DNA from 3 places in the Pseudoalteromonas sp. P1-11 genome. Region 1 is predicted to be linked to each of the others. Evidence: predicted binding sites of a transcription regulator. Region 1 holds the regulator's gene; each other region holds the start of a gene.
The links. The regulator sigma-54, encoded in region 1, starts transcription at its own class of promoters, with help from an activator protein. The targets are predictions, from matches to a motif close to GTTGGCACGNNNNTNGNNT.

Region 1 (7,774 bases):
TAGTGCGTGTCAGCTCATGTTTGATTGCCAAGGCCGCATTATTGTTATTGGCATGGGTAAATCAGGCCATATTGGTAATAAAATTGCAGCTACCCTTGCAAGTACAGGCAGCCCTGCTTTTTTTGTTCACCCAGGCGAAGCAAGCCATGGTGATTTAGGCATGATAACCAAAAATGACGTGGTTATGCTTATATCAAACTCGGGCGAAACCAGCGAAGTACTTAATATTATTCCGGTGCTTAAACGCCTTGGTGCAAAAATAATATCGATGACAGGCAACCCGCTCTCTACTATGGCTACACTTGCCGATGTGCACGTATGCATAAAAGTAGAACAAGAAGCGTGTTTATTAGGTTTAGCGCCTACAGCAAGCACCACTGCCACTTTAGCGATGGGTGATGCAATGGCAGTTGCGCTTTTAGAAGCACGCGGCTTTACCGCCGATGACTTTGCACTCTCTCACCCTGGTGGCAGTTTAGGTAAGCGATTGTTGCTCACTTTAAAAGATGTAATGCACAGCGGCACAAACACCCCTATTATAGGTGTAACGCAAACAATTAAAGACGCGTTAATAGAAATGTCAGCCAAAGGGCTGGGCATGACCGCTATTGTAGATAACAATCAACAGCTTGCAGGCCTTTTTACCGACGGTGACTTACGCCGTATTTTAGAGCAAAGAGTTGATATACATAGCACCACTATTAGCCAGGTTATGACTAAGTCATGCACAACCGCCACGGCCGATATACTTGCAGCTGAGGCCCTAAACATAATGGAAAACAAACGTATTAATGGTTTAATTGTGGTCAATGATAAAAACCAGCCAATAGGCGCCTTAAATATGCAAGACCTCTTAAAAGCAGGAGTATTATAAATGCAATTTGAAGATCTCTATCAACCGCTAAGCGATGATGCCAAAGCACGCGCCAAAAAAGTAAAACTACTCATATGCGACATTGATGGTGTATTTTCTGATGGCCGAATTTACCTCGGTAACCAAGGCGAAGAATTAAAAGCATTTAATACAAAAGATGGTTTTGGCATTAAAGCGCTGATCAATAGTGGTTTTGAAGTTGCGGTCATTACGGGACGTCACTCAGAAATAGTGCAAACTCGCATGAGCAGCTTAACCGTGCAGCACATTTATCAAGGCCAAGAAGACAAGCTTATTGCTTATCAAGAACTCAAAAACATTTTAAAGTTAACTGACGAACAAATAGCCTATATTGGCGACGATGGCCCTGACATGCCAGTAATGGAGCGCGTTGGCTTTGCCGTTGCAGTTAACGATGCGCACCCGCTTATTAAGCGCTTATCGCATTACACTACGCAAATGCCTGGCGGCTTTGGCGCCGTTAGAGAGCTCACAGACTTACTTATGCTAGAGAATGGCATAGCGCTTACAACACAAGGCACCAGTTCATGAATGCAGCACGCGTTATACTCAGTGCGTTATTCATCGGCTGTATGGTTTGGCTTTGGTACCCTTATTTTACCCAAACCAATGTAGCGCCAGAGCAAGAACCTGAAGTAATTGCAAAGCCCGATTACACCGCTATAGAGCTTAAGCAAACAGCCTATGACGAGCAAGGCAAAATAAGCCATAAAGTCACAGCGGCTAAAATGGAGCTGTACCAACAGCTTGGTTTTACGTTTTTTGAAAAACCTATTTTCACCTTGTATAACGAAAAGCAAACATGGCGAATAAATGCAGACGAAGCAACGCTTTACGAAGATAAACAACTTATTTTAGAAGGCAATGTAGTTGCTAAAAATTTAGTTGATAACGCCATGATAGATAACATCGATGCCGATAACATCGAAGTCGACATTAAAGCGCTAACAATGCGCTCTGAGCAGCCAGTGGTTGTCACTGGGCCTAATTTAAAAATTGTCGGTAAAGGCCTTGAAGCCGATTTAAAAACCGAAGTAATAAAACTAATTAACCATACGCGAACAATATATTATGACCAATAAACTCACTAAAATACTTATTATCCCATCGCTAATGCTTGCATTTAGCGCCTCTGCTGCTGAGCCTGCTGCTCAACCGCCAGCAAATCAAATTTCTATTAGTGCAGACCGTCAAGAAGGCCAACTTAAAGAAAACGTAGGTATTTTTGAAAAGAACGTCGAAATTGTGCATGGTAATCGCAAAATTACAGCCGACCGACTTGAAGTACATAAACGTGAAGACTTAGGGGATAACAAACAACTCCTTATTGCCACTGGCAGCCCAGCCTACTTCGAAGAAAAACAAGACGATGGTACCGTAATGAGCGCCAGTGCAAACGAAGTACGTTACGACGTAGCAAAGCGCTTTTTAACGCTTGTTGGCGATGCTGAAGTCGCACAAGCCGGTCAAAAAATTAATGCTAAAAGTATTACCTACGATATGCAGCAGCAGCTTATTAGCGCAGAAAAAGACGAAAACTCTACGGATCGTGTCCACACAATTTTAGTGCCTGTTGAAGCAAAAATTAAAGAAAAAACAGGTAACGAAGGTCAACCATGAGCACCTTAAAAGCAGAACTATTAGCAAAAAGCTATAAAGGCCGCCAAGTTGTAAAAAATGTAGGCCTTGAGGTAGAAGCCGGCAGCATTGTTGGCTTATTGGGCCCTAATGGCGCAGGTAAAACCACCACCTTTTACATGATTGTAGGATTAGTACCTAGCGACAAAGGTAAAATTTCTATTGATGATAACGACATTACGTTATTACCTATGCACAGCCGCGCCCGCTTAGGCATTGGCTATTTGCCGCAAGAGTCATCAATATTTAGAAAGCTGACAGTTTATCAAAACTTAATGGCTATTTTAGAAACGCGTAAAGAGCTCAATAAAGCCGCGCGAGAAGAAACGCTCAACAACTTACTTGATGAATTTAGTATTCAGCATATTCGCGATAGCCAAGGTATGGCACTTTCTGGTGGTGAACGCCGCCGTGTAGAAATTGCCAGAGCACTGGCAGCAAACCCTAAATTTATTTTATTGGATGAGCCTTTTGCTGGTGTTGATCCGATTTCAGTGTTAGATATAAAGAAAATAATAGAACATCTTAAAAACCGTGGCATTGGCGTATTAATTACCGATCACAATGTAAGAGAAACCCTTGATGTTTGTGAAAAAGCCTACATTGTTTCTCATGGGGAGCTAATTGCATCTGGCACCCCAGAACACGTATTAAATGACAAAACTGTACGCGATGTTTATTTAGGCGAGCAATTTAGGCTGTAACATTTAAGCCACACCTACAAGCATCTGCTAATATTAATTATAACAACATAAAAGGATTGTTAGAGATACATGAGGCAATCATTACAGCTGCGCATGGGCCAGCAACTTACAATGACTCCACAATTGCAACAAGCGATTCGCTTGCTGCAGCTCAGTACATTGGATCTCCAGCAAGAAATACAAGAAGCACTTGATAGCAACCCGCTATTAGAAGTAGAAGAGCAAGATTACACGGAAGAGTCGGCTGGAAAAAATGAGCAAAAAGCAGATACGGATGATGTAACCGTAAGCGCATCGGCTGACGATACAACCAGCGAGTACGAGCAAGACAGTGGCGAAGCTTTAAATAAAGACACCGTTAGCGATGATATGGCAATGGATGTAACTTGGGATGAGTACATGAGCGCAGCCCCTGCGGCATCCTCAGGCCCAATGCCGGAAGATGAGTCTATTTATCAAGGTGCCTCTACTGAAACGCTACATGAGTATTTAATGTGGCAGCTTCAGCTTACTCCTTTTAGCCCAACTGACGAAGCCATTGCTATTGCCATTGTAGAAGCTGTAGATGACTCGGGTATTTTAACGCTAAGTTGCGAAGAGATTTTAGAGAGCTTTAACCAAGAAAACGATGACGAAGTTGAAGTTGAACTTGACGAAATAGAAGCCGTTTTAAAGCGTATTCAGTTATTTGACCCTGTAGGTATAGCCGCGCGCAGTTTACAAGAGTGCTTGTGCATTCAGCTAAACCAGTTTGATAAAGACACCCCTTTTATAGAACAAACTAAAATGATCTTAACCGATCACATTGATCTATTAGCGGCACGCGACTATCGTACATTAATGAAAAAGACTAAGCTTAAAGAAGACGAGCTTAAAGAGGTCATGACCCTAATACATACCCTCAACCCAAAACCTGCAGATACCATAGTAAGGGAAGAGTCGGAGTATGTAATACCGGATGTGTCGGTTAAAAAAATAAAAGGCCGCTGGGTGGTAGAGCTAAACCCAGATAGCATGCCAAAAATACGCGTAAATAGTCAGTACGCGGCTATGTCACGTACCGTAAAATCAAGTGGTGATAGCCAATTTATTCGCTCTCACTTACAAGAAGCTAAATGGTTTATAAAAAGCCTTGAAAGCAGAAACGACACGCTGCTCAAAGTAACAAACTGTATTGTAAAACAGCAACAAGCATTTTTTGAACATGGCCCCGAAGCCATGAAGCCAATGGTTTTAAACGATGTTGCTGAAATGGTAGAAATGCATGAATCGACAATTTCGCGTGTTACTACGCAAAAATATATGCATACGCCACGTGGTATTTTTGAGCTTAAGTATTTTTTCTCAAGCCACGTAAGCACTGAAAACGGCGGCGAGTGTTCATCAACCGCAATACGTGCCCTAATTAAAAAGCTAATTGCCGCGGAAAACTCAGCTAAACCATTGAGTGATAGTAAAATTGCGGATATATTGGCAGAGCAAGGAATTAAAGTAGCTAGACGCACAATAGCAAAATACCGTGAATCGCTAGCTATTCCACCGTCAAATCAGAGAAAGAGTTTGATATAAGACGTAAAAAACAAAGAGGAAATGCTTATGCAACTAAACCTAACTGGTCGTCACGTAGAAGTAACTGATTCACTTAGAGACTATGTAAATAATAAATTTGCAAAGCTAGAAAGGCACTCAGATCATATTAGCAATGTGCATGTCATTCTCGATGTAGAAAAACTCAACCAAAAAGCAGAAGCGACTATTCATGTAAGTGGCGCAGATTTATTTGCCTCAACAGAGCACCAAGATATGTATGCCGCTATAGACTCGTTGATTGACAAGCTCGATCGTCAAGTCATAAAACATAAAGAGAAGCTTGCTAGACACTAATATTATGAAATTAAGTACATTAGTATGCCAGGACTGCAGCAAAGCTGCGGTCCTTTTTAGTAGTAAAAAAAGAATTTTAGAGTTTATCAGTGAGCTAGCTCATGAAAAGCTCCCCTACTTACCACAACAAGATATTCTTAATGCGCTGGCAAGCAGAGAAAAGCTAGGCAGTACTGGCATTGGCCGGGGTATCGCCATTCCTCATGGCAGAATGGGTGGCGTAGAAGAGCCGCTGGCTTTAGTACTTGTTAGCGACACCCCTGTTAACTTTGATGCTATTGATAACTGCCCTGTTGATATTTTTGTTGCACTCATCGTACCAGATGGCGATAACCAACAGCACCTAAAGACTCTGGCAACCATAGCTGATAAACTGAGCAACAAAGAATTTTGTAAACAGCTGCGTAGTGCTAAAACCGATGCAGAGCTGTATCAAGTAATTGTTGATCAATCGTAGTAAATACTAAGGGCTATAAATGGAGTTAATTATCATAAGCGGCCGTTCTGGTTCAGGTAAGTCGGTTGCTTTACGCGTGGTTGAAGATTTAGGCTATTATTGCGTAGATAATATTCCGGTCAACTTACTGCCCTCTTTAGTGCGAAGTGTTTCAGATAACTATGACAAAATAGCCGTTAGTATAGATGTTCGTAATATCCCCAAAGAACAAGACGAATTTAACGATATTCTCGAGTACCTTCCTGACTTTGCTAAACCCACACTGTTTTATTTAGATAGTGATGATCAAACACTGATCAAACGTTTTTCAGAAACACGCAGATTACACCCTTTATCCATCGATTCACTGCCGCTTGATTTAGCAATAAAAAAAGAAAAAGAACTGCTTGATGTACTCGTAACACGCGCTGACTTTATGCTTGATACCACCGATTTAAGTGTGCACCAATTAGCAGAGTCAATTCGCGAAAAAATACTGGGTAAAAAAGATAAGCAACTTATTGTAACGTTTGAATCGTTTGGCTTTAAACACGGCATACCTAAAGAAGCTGATTATGTTTTTGATGCTCGCTTTTTGCCAAACCCCCACTGGGAGCCTGAACTTAAACCGCTTACGGGCCTTGATCAACCAGTAAAAGATTTTTTGGCAAATCACAGCATAGTGCAAAAATTCACTTGGCAAATTCAAACCTTTGTACAAACTTGGTTGCCACACTTAGAGCGTAATAACCGTAGTTACCTCACTATTGCAATAGGCTGTACTGGTGGTCAACACCGCTCGGTTTATTTAGCGCAAGCCATTGGTGAGAGCTTTGCTATGACGCATCCGAATGTCAAAATTCGTCATCGTGAGCAAGAAAAGTAACCTTAAAATAATAACCTGTTCAGTTTAGGTATAGTAATTTATGCGCTGTGAAGACACATTTTTAATAAAAAATAAATTAGGCTTACACGCCAGAGCGGCAACGGTCCTTGCGCAATTAGCTGTGCAGTTTGATGCTAAAATCACCTTACACCAAGATGATAAAGAAGCCGCAGGCGACAGCGTATTAGCTTTAATGCTACTTGAAAGCAGTAAAGGTAAAGAAGTTAAAGTAGTCTGTGAAGGCCCTGATTCAGAGCAAGCTTTGCATGCGGTTGGGCAATTAATTGCACAACGATTTAACGAGCAAGAATAATTTAAAGCACCATAGCCTTATAAGTTAAAGACTTATCAGGCCAGACTATAAAGATTTAGTAAATTAGGGTATTCCGACTCGCCTAATTTAGTGCTTTAATTTAGGGTAATAAAGCCATGCCCCTGCTAAATTTGGTTACTTAATTTTAAACACTAATTTAGTCCCAGCATTGGGTTTAGCACAAAAATAAAGAAAATGACAGTGGGCAACTCCACTTACTAAACACCTTTCCATTACACAAAAATATTTAGGATGCCAATGCCAGAAGCGTTTGAACAAGACTATCCACTACAGCAACTAAAACAAGTGACTAAATCACTTAATAGTGGGCAATTTGTTCAAGTAAGACGCATGCTAGCAAAAACAGCACCTTGTGATACAGCACTGCTGCTTGAATCCTCTCCGCATAAAATTAGACGCATGCTTTGGCAACTGGTTGACCCAGATGTGCAAGGGGATGTGCTAGAAGAGCTCTCTGAAGATGTACGTTTAGGTATCATTGCACAAATGGAACCTGAGCATATTGCCGCGGCCACTGAGGATATGGGCCACGATGATTTAGGTGAAGTCCTACGTAGCCTACCTGATACCGTGTACAAAGATGTGGTTAGCGCTATGGATACGCAAGACCGCGAACGCGCTACACAAGCTTTATCTTACCAAGAGCGCTCAGCAGGCGCGCTAATGAACACCGATACGGTGACCATTCGCCCAGACGTTACACTTGATGTTGTGCTGCGTTATATTAGGCTACGCGGTGAGCTGCCAGAGGGCACCGATGATTTATACGTTGTTGATAAACATAACTGTTTTTTAGGTGCATTATCACTTAGTACACTGTTAACTAATCCGCCTGAAAAAATTGTTCAAGATTTAATGGATGAAGACTGTGAGTCTATCCCTATTTCGATGGATGAAAGTGAAGTTGCTCAGTTATTTGAGCGCCATAACTGGATATCGGCCCCTGTAGTCGATGATAACGCCCACTTGCTTGGGCGTGTCACCATTGATGATATTG
Region 2 (7,774 bases), 360 kb from region 1:
CTGTGCAGCGCCAATTATTGGCAACGAACCTTTTGTGGTTATTTTGCCAGATGTAATTGTTGATGACGTAGAGAGCGACCTTAAAAAAGACAACCTAGCAGAGATGATCGCCCGTTTTGAAGAAACTAAGCACAGCCAAATTATGGTTGAGCCAGTATCAATGGACGAAGTAGACAAATTTGGTGTTGTTGATTTAGGTGACGTAGAGCTTCACCAAGGTGAAAGCTCGCCAATTATAAACATGGTAGAAAAACCGCCAGTAGATGAAGCACCTTCAAACCTATCTGTAGTAGGGCGTTATGTATTGAGCGAAAACATTTGGCCACTTCTTGCTAAAACGCCGCAAGGGGCTGGCAACGAAATTCAACTTACAGATGCAATTGCCATGCTAATGCAGCAAGAAAAAGTAGACGCGTACGCAATGAAAGGCCGCAGCCACGATTGTGGTAGTAAAATAGGCTACTTAAAAGCAACGATAGAGTTTGCTCTGCGCCGCGACGAGTTTGCAGATGATTTAAAAACATTTATTAAATCGTTAATTTAGGTTTTATTAAATTACCCACCAAGGCGCCTGTTTAGGCGCCTTTTTTAGTGCTAAATTATTAATACAAAAATAGGTATGGGTTTACTTAATTTTAACGCCGCCAGTAATAAAGATGGTCTACGCTTAATTATGTTCTGAATTTGACTTGCGTTATATAGCAACATAACGTAATTTATATTGTAAAGTTTATGTTAATTGGCATCAAAGTTGTATTAAAAGCCAAACTCACGGAAGGGTCATGTTAATTTTATCTAAGCAGGTAAATTAGCGTGCGGGAGCAAAAATCGCTCATTGTTTAAATTGCTAAGTTAAACGCTTTCTTGTGAGAATGTTTAACTGAAATGTAAGTGCACAGGCACTGCTTTCAGGATAACGGGTACATGCTTAAATTAAAAAAATACTATAAACACTTTTTTGTATGCCTTTTTACGCTTACGTTTGGCACGGCGTGCTCTATTACGCCTACCGCTAAACCTGCTGTTGATAATGAAATACCTAACACCACGCCCGATTACGTATCGATAACTGCACTAGAGCTTGCGCAATTAAAAGATGCCGCAATGCAATGGCAGCAAGCACGCGCCGGTATAGAGCGTATTTTAAAGCTTGAAAAAGAAATTACTTACCTGGTTAATCATATAGATATAATAAACTCTAAAGCTATTGCACAATCTAATGCAAGCCCTGCCTACAGTAGCCGTTACACTCGCACGCCTTCACGTACAACCATCAACAAGCCGCGTCGTCAGCAAACTTACAAAGCTGCTAACAATAACCAAAAGCAAACTATAAAGCTTAATACCCCTAAACATGTATTTGCATTACAAGTTGCCTCGGTTGATTCTAAGCAGGATGTAGCCAAAGCTTGGCAAGAACTAAATACCAAAGCAGCGCCACTATTTAGAGATAAAATATTAACCAACGTAGAAACCGCAAAAATAAATGATAAAACCTTTTATCGCTTAAAGCTTGGCTCTTATAAAAACCTTAAAAATGCCAAAGCCGACTGTGAAGTATTTAAAATGTATAAGCTCGACTGCATTGTAAGTAACTACACCGATAAGCCAATTAAACTTTAATAGTGATACTAACCCGCAATAATAAATAATTATTTTACGGGGCTAATCGTGTTGCGTTCTGCGTTAATAAATCTCGTTTAGAGCAACTAAATAGCGAATTTTTTTACCTAGCTATCAATACGTTTTACTATCCTCATAATAGATTACTTAATTAAGCTAATTGGTATAAAAGCGTAATAGGTCCTAGCACGCGTGACTTGCTAAGCGTTGATTGGCTGTTAAAATAGCGCCCACTCTTACCCATATTAACAACATACTTATGCTGCACTACAAGGATTTTTTAGCCACATTAGTTTTAGGCTTTGCATTAGCAAACAGTGCTCACGCACTCGCAACGGCCCAAAAGCAGGCGGTGCTCATTAAAAAAGATGATTTAGCCGTACTCAAAGAGTCAGCGCAGCAGTGGCAACAAACCAAGCCTCAACTAGAAAGACTGTTAAAGCTAGAAAGTGAATTACAGCGCACAGTAGATAAATTAAAACAACTTAACGCGCAGCCAAAACCGCAGCAAACTAACCACTTAGCTGTTGTGAATACAAATGCGCTGTTTGCTGTGCAAGTGGGGGCGTATAAAAATAAAGCGGTACTTGAAGCTGCTATAAAGCAATTTCAATCACCCTCAAATAAGCTTGAAGTAAATACCGAGCAAGTACTGATTGACCAGCACACCTTTTATAGATTAAAGCTTGGTGCGTTTAAAACAAAAGAAGCAGCAAAGGATGCATGTAAGTCATTAATAAACAATAATACTTGCTTTGTAACCTACTACGTCAAAACGCCTCAAAGTTAATTAACCTGAACTCTGGTTAAGAGCCTTACTAGCATATTGAACTATCTTGATACTTAAATTTATTATCTCTGGCTAGAGATAGGTTTATTATCCAGAGTTTAGGTTAATTAGGCATAATAATTGCTTTATCCTCGGTATGTTTTAAAGAGGACGGCAACTATGCGCCTTTTATTGCCTTTAGTATTGTTAAATTTAACTGCTTGCAACTTGGTTCCGCCCCCAGAGCCGAGTGTGCCTACTGACGCGCCAAAAGCAGCAATGGCACCCTATACCGTTAACGAGTATGTAGCAAATCTAACCTCGCAGCTTAACCATGTAAATGGCGCTTTAAATGCCAATGCGCGCATTGGTGTGAGTAGCTTTTTTTATGCAGATGCTTTAGATACTAAGCTAGTAGCAGGGCAGGCCTCGGGTTTGAGCTTACAAATTCAAGAAAGCTTATTAACGCAATTTACCCAGCTTGGCTATCATACCGTTGAGTACCGCCTAGGTAATAACCTTATATTAGCGCAAAACGCAGACAGCATATTAAGCCGCGACTTAAGTAAATTACGCAATCGCCAAAATATTGACTTAGTCATCACCGGCACTGTAACGCGCCAACAGCATGCTTACATAGTTAATGCACGACTCGTTAATATTGAAAACAAGCAAGTACTGTCGGCAGGCAGCACAGAGATCCCTATAAATGTAATGTGGGGAAACGAAAAAATTCAGCAGCGTGACGGCTCTTTGTACCGCAGCGAATATTAATCAGGAGCACACCATGAGAAACCTATTAATTACCCTATGTTTGCCATTAGGCTTTGGCTGTTCGCAAATGTTAAATTCGCTACATTCAGAGCCAGAGCAGGTTGAGCAAGACAATGCAGCCCAGCTTGTTTCAGAGCAACGTGCGGTAAAAGCACCTGCACCAAATGAAGCGTTATTTCAGTCTAATTTAAACAAGCAAAGTAACTACACCAAAAGTGCCCCTGCAAAACGCAAAAATATAAACCATTATGTGCGCGGTATAATGCAAGACATGGTCGAAAACCTGCAATACGTAAACGACAAAACGCCACTTGCCGTTTCTAGCTTTGTATTTTTAGATGATGACTACAGCGATGGAAGCCTGTTAGGTAACCAAATAGCCGAAAGCTTTATGCACGAACTGCATAGTTTTGGAGTACCGGTTATCGATTTTAAAACCACCGATTATATGCGAGTAACCCCGGCAGGCGACTTTGTATTTAGCCGCGACTACCTAGAGCTAAACCAAGATCAAAACTTTAATTACGTTTTAGCAGGAACACTTGTGAGCCACCAAGGTGGCGTACTGGTAAATGCACGAATAGTGGGCATTAAAAGTAAAGCGGTAGTGGGCAGTGCGCAAGGGTTTATCCCTCAATCAGTGGTTGATGCGCTAAACAGTAGCTATCGCACAGACGGAATTATGCTTAAACAAGCCAGCGAGTGAGGTTGACCATGTTTTACAAACTATCTGCTATAGCGGGGCTAACGGCAACGTTAGCATTAACTGGCTGTTCAATAACGCAAAATAATGAGCATAACGAAAGCATAAACACGCGCTCAGACTACACCGTGGTAACGCAAAGTAGCCAACCAACGCCTTTGTATGCCAACCAATCTGTGCAGCAGCAAAGTGAGTACGACACAGCAAGGCAGTTTACACCGCTTAAACACCACAAAACGCTGGCAAACTATGTAGAGCAAATGGCGCTGGATTTAGTCGATACGCTTGAAGCCGAAGCGCCCGATAACAACAGCATCAACATAGCGGTTACCACCATTGTAGATTTAGACGCATCGCTTAATAAAAGTAATCAGTTGGGTAATCAATTAGCAGAGACGTTTATTCATCAGCTGCAAAAATTTGGCTACGGCGTGGTAGATTTTAAAACCATGGACAACATTGATGTATCAAACAGAGGCGACTTCGTGTTATCTCGCGATATAGAAAAGCTAAGCGAAAGCAGCATGGCTAACTATGTATTAGCAGGTACGTTAATTTACCGCCCAAATGGCGTAGCAGTAAATACCCGCGTTATAAATGTTCACAGCAAACATATTGTAGCAAGCAGCCGTAAACTCATACCGCTGTACGTGTTAAACAAAGAAGATATATATTTATCAAGCAATTAAGTTAATTTTAGCTTGATATGAAAAACAAGATGCCGTTATAATTTTTGTAAGCTGTAAGCTGTAAGCTGTAAGCTGTAAGCTGTAAGCTGCTGTAAGCTCGATGCGGCCTCTTAGTTAAATGGATATAACGGCCCCCTCCTAAGGGGCAGTTGCAGGTTCGATTCCTGCAGGGGCTACCAACCAAAAACCTAATGCAATATTAGTAACTCTTTTGTGCCTGCGTAGGTCGGATAAGCGAAGCGCCATCCGACACAGTAAAATACCTTACCAATTATTATCAATATTTTATGTTGCCGAGTGGCTGGGTAGTGCCAATAACAGCCATTAGTTAGTCTGATAGTAAAAACTGCTATCAGAAACTTTTTGAACAATATCGAATTCCAAACCTATATGGCTATAATCACCAGAAGTTGGAATAGTTGATTTATGGTTAATTACGATTCCCCAATGGTTATCGCTTATACCTCCAAAGATTATGTTGAGACTCTCTTCGTTTACTCTCGTGATTGCAGCAACATTATACTTAGCCATCACCTCTCTCAGAGCCTTAGTAACTTCAGATAATGCCAACATTTTGGGAGCTTTTTCAGGCTTGGATAGCCTATAGTCACCTGACGGGATAAATCCTGCTTGTTTGGATGGGTAGTAGGTAATAAGCTGCGTTGGACTATAAAACGTGTTATTTATGCGAAAAACATGTGGTGCCGTTTGCTGGACAATATAAAGATTTGTATTTTGTCTCAACATTTCAACTTCACTCTTTGAATCCACTAAAAACTGCTTTATCAGCTCAATTCGTTCTTTTTTACATTTTTGCTCCTTGCATATTGAGATGCTTGGCAAATTAGAAAGTTGCTTCTTATTAATATTCAGGAACCTACTTCCTAATACCCCAAAATTAAAATTTGCAAAGGCTTGCTTGTCATTATTATTTACGAAATTCGTTGGGCGAACATCCAACAGACTAAATGGAAAGAATGAAGGAAGGTATGCTAGCTGTTTATCCGTTTGAGGAAGCATCTTGTCCGCATGTTTAAGCAGCTCTCTGTACTCGCTATCAATGTCTTCGTTGAAATAGGATGGCATATTTCCATAAGCAGACGTCGCAATGATTAAACTGCAACACAATAAAAAAGTTCTCATCATTTGTTATTTCAAATCCCTATAAAATAAAGAGTCATTATAATGGTATAGCATAATATTATTTAACAATGAAGATTAGCTCAATGTCCGTAATTCGCTCTTTGTCGAAGTTCGGCCCAGTGCCATTTCCGGACGTTCGTAACAACTCGTTAGAAGCCAACTGTTTTTGTCCTTTTAAACGACTTCTTAGCAGTTGACTTTACCTAGGTTCGCCTGCCTTTATTAACGTGTACCGCTCATCTGTCCATGAGAATTCCGATAGAGCAAGAAAAACAGCATTGTACTTTTTTAATTTTTCAACAGATTCTAATGAAAAACAGCCTCCAACAACTATTAAAGTATCTTGGCTCGGCTCTCCAAACTTTTTTAATGCTTTTTCTGTAAGGTTACTTTTTATCACATCTTTTCTATCATGTGGAAAAGTAATCAAAGTACATTTTTCAGAAAACTGAGATTCACAAGCTGCCGCTAAGCTCTTGTACTCAGTTGGTACACGATCTTTAATAATATGTGCTTCAATGCTTCTAATTATGCGAAATTTCATATCGACTGCTAACGCCCGCATAAACTGCGGAACATGTTGGACGCTTTTTTGCGTCATTTTCTTTTAAGAAAAAAATCGGACAATGTGGGGCGTCAGATTTAATGCGCTGTTAAACTTATAATCGGGTTTGCTCATCTTTCGCTGTTAGTTTCTCAGAATGCTTGATCATTTCTGTGGGAAGTCCAGTGGTGCAGTACAAAAGCCTAACAAACAGAAATCCACATACTTTGCCTAATTTGACAGTAACGTATTAGACCATCAGATCTAACACGTTTCTGTCTAACAACGAGTTTACCCGATCGTCCGCTTATAGCTCAAAGCCGCTCTTAAAAAATCTAAGATACCAATAACTACTGAGTTGAAGTGTTAGTAAAACAGTAATTAGTATAACTACGTATAAAAAAGCGAGTAAATATAAATCTACTCGCTTTATAATTTCGACAGCTTACAGCTTACAGCTTACAGCTCAACCATCACTCGTAATCGTATCAATCAGCTCATCAAGCACTGCTTCGGCTTTGCTGGTTTCTACTTGGCAGGTACCGGCGTTTAAGTGGCCGCCACCGCCGTGTTTAAGGCATAACTCGCCCACATTGGTGTTTGAGCTGCGGTTGGTGATTGATTTACCTATGGCAAATACTACGTTTTGTTTTTTAAGGCCCCACATTTTGTGAATTGATATATTGCAGTCGGGGTACATGGCGTAAATAACAAAGCGGTTGGTGGCGTAAATAGTTTCCTCTTGAGTTAAATCTAGCACCACGAGGTTTTTATGCACGGTTGCGCATTGTGCTATTTGCTCTTTGGCCTTTTCGTTATGCTCGTTATAAAGCGCAACACGTTCGGCTACGTCTTCCATTTTTAAAATATCTTCAATGCTTTGATCTTTACAGGCATCAATTAGCTTCATCATTAATTGGTAGTTTGAAATTTTAAACTCGCGGAATCGGCCAAGGCCTGTGCGTGCATCCATGATAAAGTTCATTAATACCCAGTCTGTTGGGTTGAGTATTTCGTCTTTTGAAAACTGCGCTGCATCGCCTTTATCTACGGCTTCCATCATGTCTGTGCTGATGTTTGGAAATTTTTCTGCGCCGCCATAATAATCATAAACAACGCGTGCAGCAGAAGGGGCTTTAGGGTCAATTACGTGGTTTTTAATATCGCTTGCGTTACGTACGGTTTCGCTTAAGTGATGGTCAAATGCAATATGACAGCCAGCAACGTAGGGTAGGTTAGTGGTAATGTCGTTTGCAGTTATGTCTATTTTGCCATCTTGCATGTCTTTTGGGTGTACAAATAAAATGTCATCAATTAGGTCTAAGTCTTTGAGCAGTACGGCACATACTAAGCCGTCGAAATCGCTGCGGGTGACTAGTCTAAATTTATTATTGGGCATAGCTTTTCCATCTTGTTGTGATTGAGTAATCAAATAAGTGTAACAGCTAAAATAATTTTTGAGAGGTTATAGCAATCGAATTAAAAATTTAGTCATTCTGGCGTGCTAAATAAAGCGTAAACGGCGTTAT
Region 3 (7,774 bases), on a different contig from region 1:
CAGCATCAAACAACTGCCAGTTAGCTTTACCGTTTTTATCAGTTTCTAATAAAATATTGGGCTCGTTAATAACAAACTTATCAAGTTTGAATTCGCCGCCAAATAACGATAACCATGGTATATGCACAGCTAATTGCTCCATACTTGCCATGTCGTCGCGCGAGCCTGTCTGCATGTTTGCAAAGTGTACATCGTTAAGCTCTAACTTTAATGCAGGAAATACACTAAGCGTTTTATCACCTTTAATAGTAAGTGTGCGCCCTGTTGTTTTTTCAACCTGTTCAGATACTTTATTAAAAATAGTATCGGTTGGGATTAAAAACGGAGCGGCAATAATTAACGCAATACAAAGTAAGAGTATTACACCAACAATTTTGAGTAAGGTCTTCATGATCATCCTTTCAAACGTGCAAATAATGTTCTTATCATAGCGAGTGTTAGCTTTAAAATCATTGTCGTTGTGACAAAAAAGCACTTTATTGTAATTTATTTAATTTGAAATGAATTTATGCTTAAAAGTAAACGTTGCGAAATTGGTGACTAAAAGTAAAGCTCATCAAGTTTAAATCTAACCAAGTATTAAACCCTACAACATTGCATCCCTTGAATTGTTAGGTATGATGCACGGCCCTGTTGCTATTGGCGTATTTGCGCTAAAATAAAGCAGCTAAAAAATGTATCTACTCGGAGACTCTACAAGGCATGAAAAAACTGCTAATTTCACCGTCAAAAATGGCGCTAGGCGAACAAGAAAGTCAAATTTACCAAAACATCTTGAAGCAAGCTTCAGAACTAAGCCTAAACCTAATGGCCGTGAAAGTAGAAAACCACCCAGAGGATTTTTTAGGCTGGTGTTATGAGCTGCTAAGTGCAAGTAAAGACCGTATAAATTACGATTTACTAGAGCCACAACAACTGCCAGTTTTAAAAAAGCTGCACGACCAGCTAACCTCAGCAATTAGCTTTTTACAGCTTAAAACACTACGTGTAGCACCTTGGCCTGTTATTAGTATGTTTGTAGAGCAACACAAAGAACTTATTGCACTGGACGAACAGCTTCGCCTTACTACGTATTTGCACAGCATTCGTGAGCAAGCACTAAAAGATATGATCCCAGAGGATTTACTGGCATTTAGTGGTAAACACACTGCCACGCTCGACCCAAGCACCTATAACTTTGATGTTGAATGGTTCGCATCAACCAAAAGTGCAAAGGGTTTTCATCAAATGCTAGCCGACTTGCCTGGCGCGTTTGACGATGCACTTGCTAACATCCCGCTTGAAGGTGATGTGAGCGAAGCTGATTACCAACAGTTTGTTGTTGCTTATTTACTTGCCTTTAACGGTAGCGATGAAAAACCAACCCTTGCCCCTGCTACACGTTTATTAGCAATGCGCCGCCCAGATGTGTTTACGCCAATTAGCAATAGCCGTCTTGATGCATTATGCGCAGCTTTAGGTATTACAAAATTAAACAATCGCGACTTTGAGCGCTACTGGCAAGATATAGTACAAAGCATTCATGCTATGTCGTGGTTTAAAATGGCTAATGGCAGCAATGAACTAGAAGAGCAACTAGTTAGTATAAAAGCGTTATTACCGTGCTTTTTTTACTATGCAGATGCCAGCACGGCCGACAACTCAAATTATATTAAGCTATTAAATAAACCTAAACGCAGCACAACAAGTGCAGGAAAACCACAGCGTAGAGGTAAAGAGTCAGCCGAAATACTTGTAGACCGTGCACTTGCAGCCGATGACATTCCCGAGCATATTCGTAGCAAACGCGACTCTATTATTAGCGAAGTACAAAAAGGCCGCGGAGTAAACGAAACAATTAGTCTTATGCGCACTATATTTGGCTAAATTTACCTAACCTAACTGTATTTTTCTGGTGCAGTTAGGTTAATTTATGCACCAGCAGTGTGCGTTTTTTAATTAACTCCCTCAATCATCCCCTCTTCTAGAACTCCTCAACATATTGTTTTATAAAAGTAAAAAAACAGTTTTATAGAAATTATTTTAAGCTGGCACATACAGTGCAATTGCATTCCCAGTTAAACAATAAAACACCGCCAGTCAAAGGGTTGCCAATAAGAGAATAAAAACCTAGGCGATAAAATCATATAACGGGAAATGGACATGCTAAAACTAAAAAAAACCATCGCAATTAGCGCAATAGCTTTATTAGGTGCTACATCTTTAACATCAACAGCCGTACATGCAGAAGTAACAGCAAACGCAGCGGCTACGTCTAACTACTTATGGCGTGGTCAAGAGCAAACTGGGGGCGATGCTGCTATTTCTGGCGGTATTGATTACGCTGACGAGTCAGGCTTTTATGTAGGTACCTGGGCATCAAATGCTTCATGGGCCGATGAAATGACTTATGAGCTTGATGTTTACGCGGGTTTTGGTGGCGATATTAACGACACATTTAGCTACGATGTAGGTTACATTTATTACGCTTACCCAGATGCAGCTTCTGAGGCAGATGCTGATTTCTCTGAAATTTACGGTAGCATCAGCGCAGAAGGTTTCACCTTTGGTGCTGCAATCCTTGCCACTTCAGCGGCAGATGGCGATGGCACCGACTTTGGCGATTCATTATACCTAAATGCCGATTACAGCTTTGCTGTTGGCAGCAATGGTACTGAGGTTGCGCTGCACTTAGGTCACTACTCTGGCGACTTTATAGGTGATGATAATATTATTGATTACGGTATCTCTGTATCAAAAGATGGTTTTACTTTTGGCGTATCTGACACCGACATGGATGAATCAGATGTTAAAGTTTACGTAGGCTACGCTGTAGACTTTACGCTTTAAAACAAAATGTGTTACTTGCTGCAACACTAAGGGCCTTTTGGCCCTTTTCTCGTTTAGGGCACCTAAATACTCACAGCGCCTTTTAATTTTAGCGACTAAAGCACCTTACTATATAACCCACTTCGGTTAATCGCCGAGCTCCTCGCTGCTATTACCTCTTTTTACCAATATGCTAATTCGCTTTATTAAGCTTTATTGCGCATTGGTATTAGCAATTCGCTAAAACAAAAAAGGCCGCATTAAAGGCGGCCTTTCAGTTAATTACTAATCGTTAATCGTTAAAACTTAGCTAGGTTGTTTTTACTGTCTTTATCTACAAGCTTAATGTACGGGTCAACCCCTGCGTACACTGGTTTTTCTTTTACTTTTAGCTCAATAGTATTAGTACCAGAGACTATTTGATGCTTTTGCGAGTAAATAACAAAGTCTTCAGCGAGAAGGTTTTCAGGATCATCGCTAAACAATGCAATATCAATTAGCTCATCAAGTGGTTGCTCGGTTTCTTCACCTTGTCCATCGGCATGCTGCTTAGTTGCTTCAACGCTCAGTGTTACTGTATAAAAACCTTCGCTATCAACATCATCTGTAACCGAAACTGCTTTCATTTCAAGCTCATAAAGCGTTATATATTTAAACTGATCATCAATAAAACGTTGCTCCGCTTGCGTTGCGTCTTGTTTTAAATAGCTAAGTAAATCAAGCGTAGTTGGGTATGGCGTTGACTGGTATTTAAACTCATTCAAAAACGCTTTAAGTGCTGCATTTAAGCGCTCTTCCCCTAATCGGTCATAAATCGCCATCATCGCAACTGAGCCTTTATTGTAATGAAGATATTGTTGAGACTGCGTTTTATACAGCGGCATTTCTTCAAAGGCTTCGCCTGTGCGGCCCATTAAGTATCTATCTAACTCGTACTTTAAGAATTTACGAAGCTTCTCGGCGCCAAAGCGTTTTTTTAGCACCATAAGCGCACTGTATTGGGAGAGCGATTCAGAAATAACGGCACTGCCTTCTACATTAGCCCCAGATACTTGATGCCCCCACCATTGGTGTGCAACTTCATGTGCGGTTACATAGTAAGGTAGGTCAACTTTACTCTCATCTCTTAAGTCTGTGATAAAGCCAATACTTTCTGAGTAAGGCACCGTATTAGCAAAACTTTGCGCAAACGAGCGATACTTAGGAAACTCAATAATACGAAGCTGTTTATGCTGATATGGCCCAAAGGCTTGCGTGTAGTAATCTATTGAGTCTTGTACCGACTCAATCATACGGTCAACATTCCATGCATGATCTTTGTGGTAGTACACCTCAATATTTACACCGTTATGTTCAACCTTTTTGCTTTCAAGCTCCGCCGAAAGCACAGAATAAAAGTTTAAAATAGGGGCATCCATTTTATAAACAAAAGTACGTCTTCCGTCTTTTACACTTTCACTTTTTAAATAACCGGGTGTAATAGCAAATTGTGACTCATCGGTGGTTACTGTTGCCTTGTAGTTTATAAAGCCATTAGCAGGCCCAAACTCATTTTGCGTATAATAGCGGCTGTCTTCTAGTTTATGTGCACGTTCAAGCTCGGGTAAATCGTGCTTACGGCGCTCATACTTATCCGCAATTTGAAAATACTTTTGATAACCAAAATTTGGTAATAATTCTCTATTATTTACAAATGTACCATTGTGCACGAGTTGAGTATCAGATCCTCTATCAACAAAACCGTCGTGTTCACGAGTAACAGAAAGCTCACCTTCGCGTACTTCATTAGGCATTAGCGGTTGTTCAAACTCAAACCATACCATGCCAAAATCGGTTAAACGCTCAACTATTTTTCCGCCCGCCATTTTTACATCCCAGCTTTTAGATTGGCTAGGCTCGTTAATTAACACACGGGTTATTGGCTCGTTTGCGGTATTGGTAAACTTAATTTTAGCCACGGCATTTAAAGCACGTTTTTTAGGGTAAATATCAATGTGTAAATCAACATCAGTTATTATAGGCAGTGGCAAGTCTTTGTATTGTGAGAACTCTTGCTCATACCTTACTTGTAGCGCTTCGTTATCATCACTTGTTACAAACTCATTGATTACACGGGTGTTGTAATAAATGTTATAACCCGAGCCCACAAATACCAATAAACTTATTACGGCTGCAATCTGGCCTTTTAAAGACATGTTGTAACGCACTAAAGATAAACGCGTACGCAATGTTTGCGATGGACCACGATGCCATAAAGCAAACCCTACAATAGCTAAAAACACACTCAATGCGCCCCAATATAGGGTATACCAATGCGCGCCTTGTAAAAAATGCCCGTAACCGTTTATGTCTGAATACGGTACGCTACTGCTTTGCGAAAAGTGATACATATGATGCTCAAATCCGTAAGCACCCATTACCATTTGAGCAATGTAATACAGAATAAACAAACCCATACCTATGTATTTATTAGGGCTAATTATTTGTAAAAAGAACGCCAAAATAGCCATCATAATTAAAGGCAATAATGTAAGGTAACCCAACCTAAATAAGTACTGGCCAAGCTCTAAGTTAAATTGCCCCTTAAATAGTTGCACCGCAATGGTAAACATCATACCTACTAAATAAAGGCCACAAACCGCAGTGATTAGCGCAATAATTTTAGATACCCAAAACACACTGTTATGCACCGGGTAGCTGTCAACAATATCGCCCATACCACTGTGGCGTTCTCGCCAAACCAGCTCTGCGCTGTAATAAGCAATAATAATAAACATAAATATAGCGGAGGCGTTTTGAATAATGCCCACCATGTTTTGTGTGAGCGGCCAATCTGTTGTGCCATATGCGCCAATAGGCGCAAAAAGTGGTGCGAGTAACGTAATAATACTGACACCCGCTAAAATCATAAAAGGAGCACTTAATATAACCTGCTTAAGCTCAAATAAGCTGCGCATTACTAATTGCGATTGCGTATTGACCCCTTTTGACTTGTAATTTTTAGCGCTGCTAATAAGTGCTGCTTGTTTGTTTTTTACAAACGTAGAAACAGCAAATTGCTTTTTCTGCTTTTTAGTGACTACGCGATTACCTAACTTTCCGAGGCCAAAAAACATCGCTAAACTTATTGCTACCCATAAAATACGGTTAATTAAAAAATCGCCCGAAAGCGTTAACACTTCAGTATTTTTATCACTTACAGTCCAGTAACGGGTTAAGTCAATTAATGAACCAGTGCCAAATGGGTCTGCGTAAACAACAATATTTCTAAACGCTAAATCGTCAAAATAGATACTCGCCAATTGGTAACTTATATAGATCACCACGGCCGTTACATATACCGCCATTATGGTTTTAAAATAAACCGCCACACTATTAAAAATAGCACTGAGCACCAATAAGCTTGGCACCGCCAAATATAAAAAAGGTGCAGCGTAATATATAAACTTATTAGGGCCTACTAGTTCACTATCGAGCCAGCCAACCAACAAGCCAAACTGAGATCCCAAAAATACGCCTAGTGGCACAGTTAAAAAAACAACGAGCACAACCAAGTAAGAACCAAAAAAACGCCCTGATTGATAAGCAAGCGGGTTAACAGGCTTACTAAACACCAGCTCATCCATTTTGGTCTCGCTGTTGCGAATCGCTGAGCTTGCAACAAAGTTAACCACTAAAAACATAGCAAGCGTACAAAAGGTAACCGTTAAAACCATAATGGTATAAGGCGAGTTCATATGAACATTAGCCCCACCTAGCGGAAACTTACTACTGGAGCTTATAAAAAACGCCATAAAAAAGAATATTAATGAGGTCACATAAAACGAAGGCTGGCGCACAAAATAGCGCAGCTCAAACGCGAGCATATTAAAAAACATAGCGCCCCCTTATGCTACTTGGCTGTTACGATGATTAAGCAACGTAGAAAAATACACATCTTCTAGGTTTGCACTGCTGAGCTCGAAACCTTCAGGGGCTTCATTGGCTAATACATGTAATATGGTTTGCCCAGCAAATAAGCGTTTTGAAATAACAGGCAGTTGCGGCTCAAGCTCTAGTGCTTCTTCTTGGCTCATGGCTTTGCGCCAAATTTGGCCTTGGAGTTTATCGGTAAGGGCAATGGGGTTACCCTCTAATAATATTTTTCCGCCTGCCAGTACGGCCATGTTTGGGCAAAGCTCTGCTACATCTTCAACAATGTGGGTCGATAATATAACGACTTTTTGCTCGCCTAAGCTTACTAGCAAGTTATGAAAACGATTTCGCTCTTCAGGGTCTAACCCTGCTGTTGGTTCATCAACAATTAGTAAATCAGGGTCACCTAGTAAGGCTTGTGCAATACCAAAACGCTGGCGCATACCGCCCGAAAAGCCACTTACCGCTTTTGAGCGATGTTGATATAAATTAGTATGTGCAAGCAAGCCTTCTACCGACTCTTTACGCTCGCCTTTATTATGAATGCCCTTTAAAACAGCCATATGGTCTAGCAAGTCGTAAGCACTAACACGTGGGTATACACCAAAATCTTGCGGTAGGTAACCTAAACGTTGGCGCAGAGCCTGTGGGTCTTTAAAAACATCAATACCATCAAAAGTAATTGAACCCGAATCGACAGATTGCAACGTAGAAATAGTACGCATTAGTGATGATTTACCGGCCCCATTTGGCCCAAGCAGCCCAAACATTCCTTTTCCTATAGATAAATCAACACCTTGTAGTGCATGTACGCCATTATCGTAGGTTTTAGATAACCCTGTTATTGATAGCATTTTTACTTCCTTGAATTTTAATAGTTTTTTTATTGCGTTTTTTATACCACATTAAAAAAAGGAACATAAGTTACACCACGGTTAATTTTGTAACAATAAATAAACACGATAGGTAATAATACTTGCCTCGCATTTATTCAGTCGGTATAAAAACCACACACACACTTTATAAGAAGCGTAAAGCCATGCAAAAACAT

Region 2: the regulator sigma-54 is predicted to act here: its motif matches at 2,521-2,539, upstream of AN390_RS02590 (FlgO family outer membrane protein).
Region 3: the regulator sigma-54 is predicted to act here: its motif matches at 2,027-2,045, upstream of AN390_RS15535 (TorF family putative porin).

Annotation. Positions count from the first base shown of each region.
Region 1 covers NZ_LJSP01000001.1:208,818-216,591, reverse strand. The annotation lists gene AN390_RS00975 (KpsF/GutQ family sugar-phosphate isomerase) at 1-874, shown strand, start outside; gene kdsC (3-deoxy-manno-octulosonate-8-phosphatase KdsC) at 875-1,426, shown strand; gene lptC (LPS export ABC transporter periplasmic protein LptC) at 1,423-1,977, shown strand; gene lptA (lipopolysaccharide transport periplasmic protein LptA) at 1,967-2,515, shown strand; gene lptB (LPS export ABC transporter ATP-binding protein) at 2,512-3,237, shown strand; gene AN390_RS00950 (RNA polymerase factor sigma-54) at 3,307-4,806, shown strand; gene hpf (ribosome hibernation promoting factor) at 4,834-5,121, shown strand; gene AN390_RS00940 (PTS sugar transporter subunit IIA) at 5,126-5,578, shown strand; gene rapZ (RNase adapter RapZ) at 5,598-6,443, shown strand; gene AN390_RS00930 (HPr family phosphocarrier protein) at 6,484-6,756, shown strand; gene mgtE (magnesium transporter) at 7,015-7,774, shown strand, end outside.
Region 2 covers NZ_LJSP01000001.1:569,474-577,247, forward strand. The annotation lists gene galU (UTP--glucose-1-phosphate uridylyltransferase GalU) at 1-544, shown strand, start outside; gene AN390_RS02580 (SPOR domain-containing protein) at 925-1,623, shown strand; gene AN390_RS02585 (SPOR domain-containing protein) at 1,835-2,413, shown strand; gene AN390_RS02590 (FlgO family outer membrane protein) at 2,573-3,166, shown strand; gene AN390_RS02595 (FlgO family outer membrane protein) at 3,180-3,872, shown strand; gene AN390_RS02600 (FlgO family outer membrane protein) at 3,881-4,558, shown strand; tRNA gene AN390_RS02605 (tRNA-Arg) at 4,663-4,737, shown strand; gene AN390_RS02610 (hypothetical protein) at 4,883-5,704, opposite strand; gene AN390_RS02615 (hypothetical protein) at 5,901-6,245, opposite strand; gene AN390_RS02620 (hypothetical protein) at 6,712-7,644, opposite strand.
Region 3 covers NZ_LJSP01000010.1:95,993-103,766, reverse strand. The annotation lists gene AN390_RS15545 (AsmA family protein) at 1-391, opposite strand, end outside; gene AN390_RS15540 (hypothetical protein) at 703-1,866, shown strand; gene AN390_RS15535 (TorF family putative porin) at 2,143-2,829, shown strand; gene AN390_RS15530 (M1 family aminopeptidase) at 3,108-6,686, opposite strand; gene AN390_RS15525 (ABC transporter ATP-binding protein) at 6,696-7,577, opposite strand; gene AN390_RS15520 (nitroreductase family protein) at 7,763-7,774, shown strand, end outside.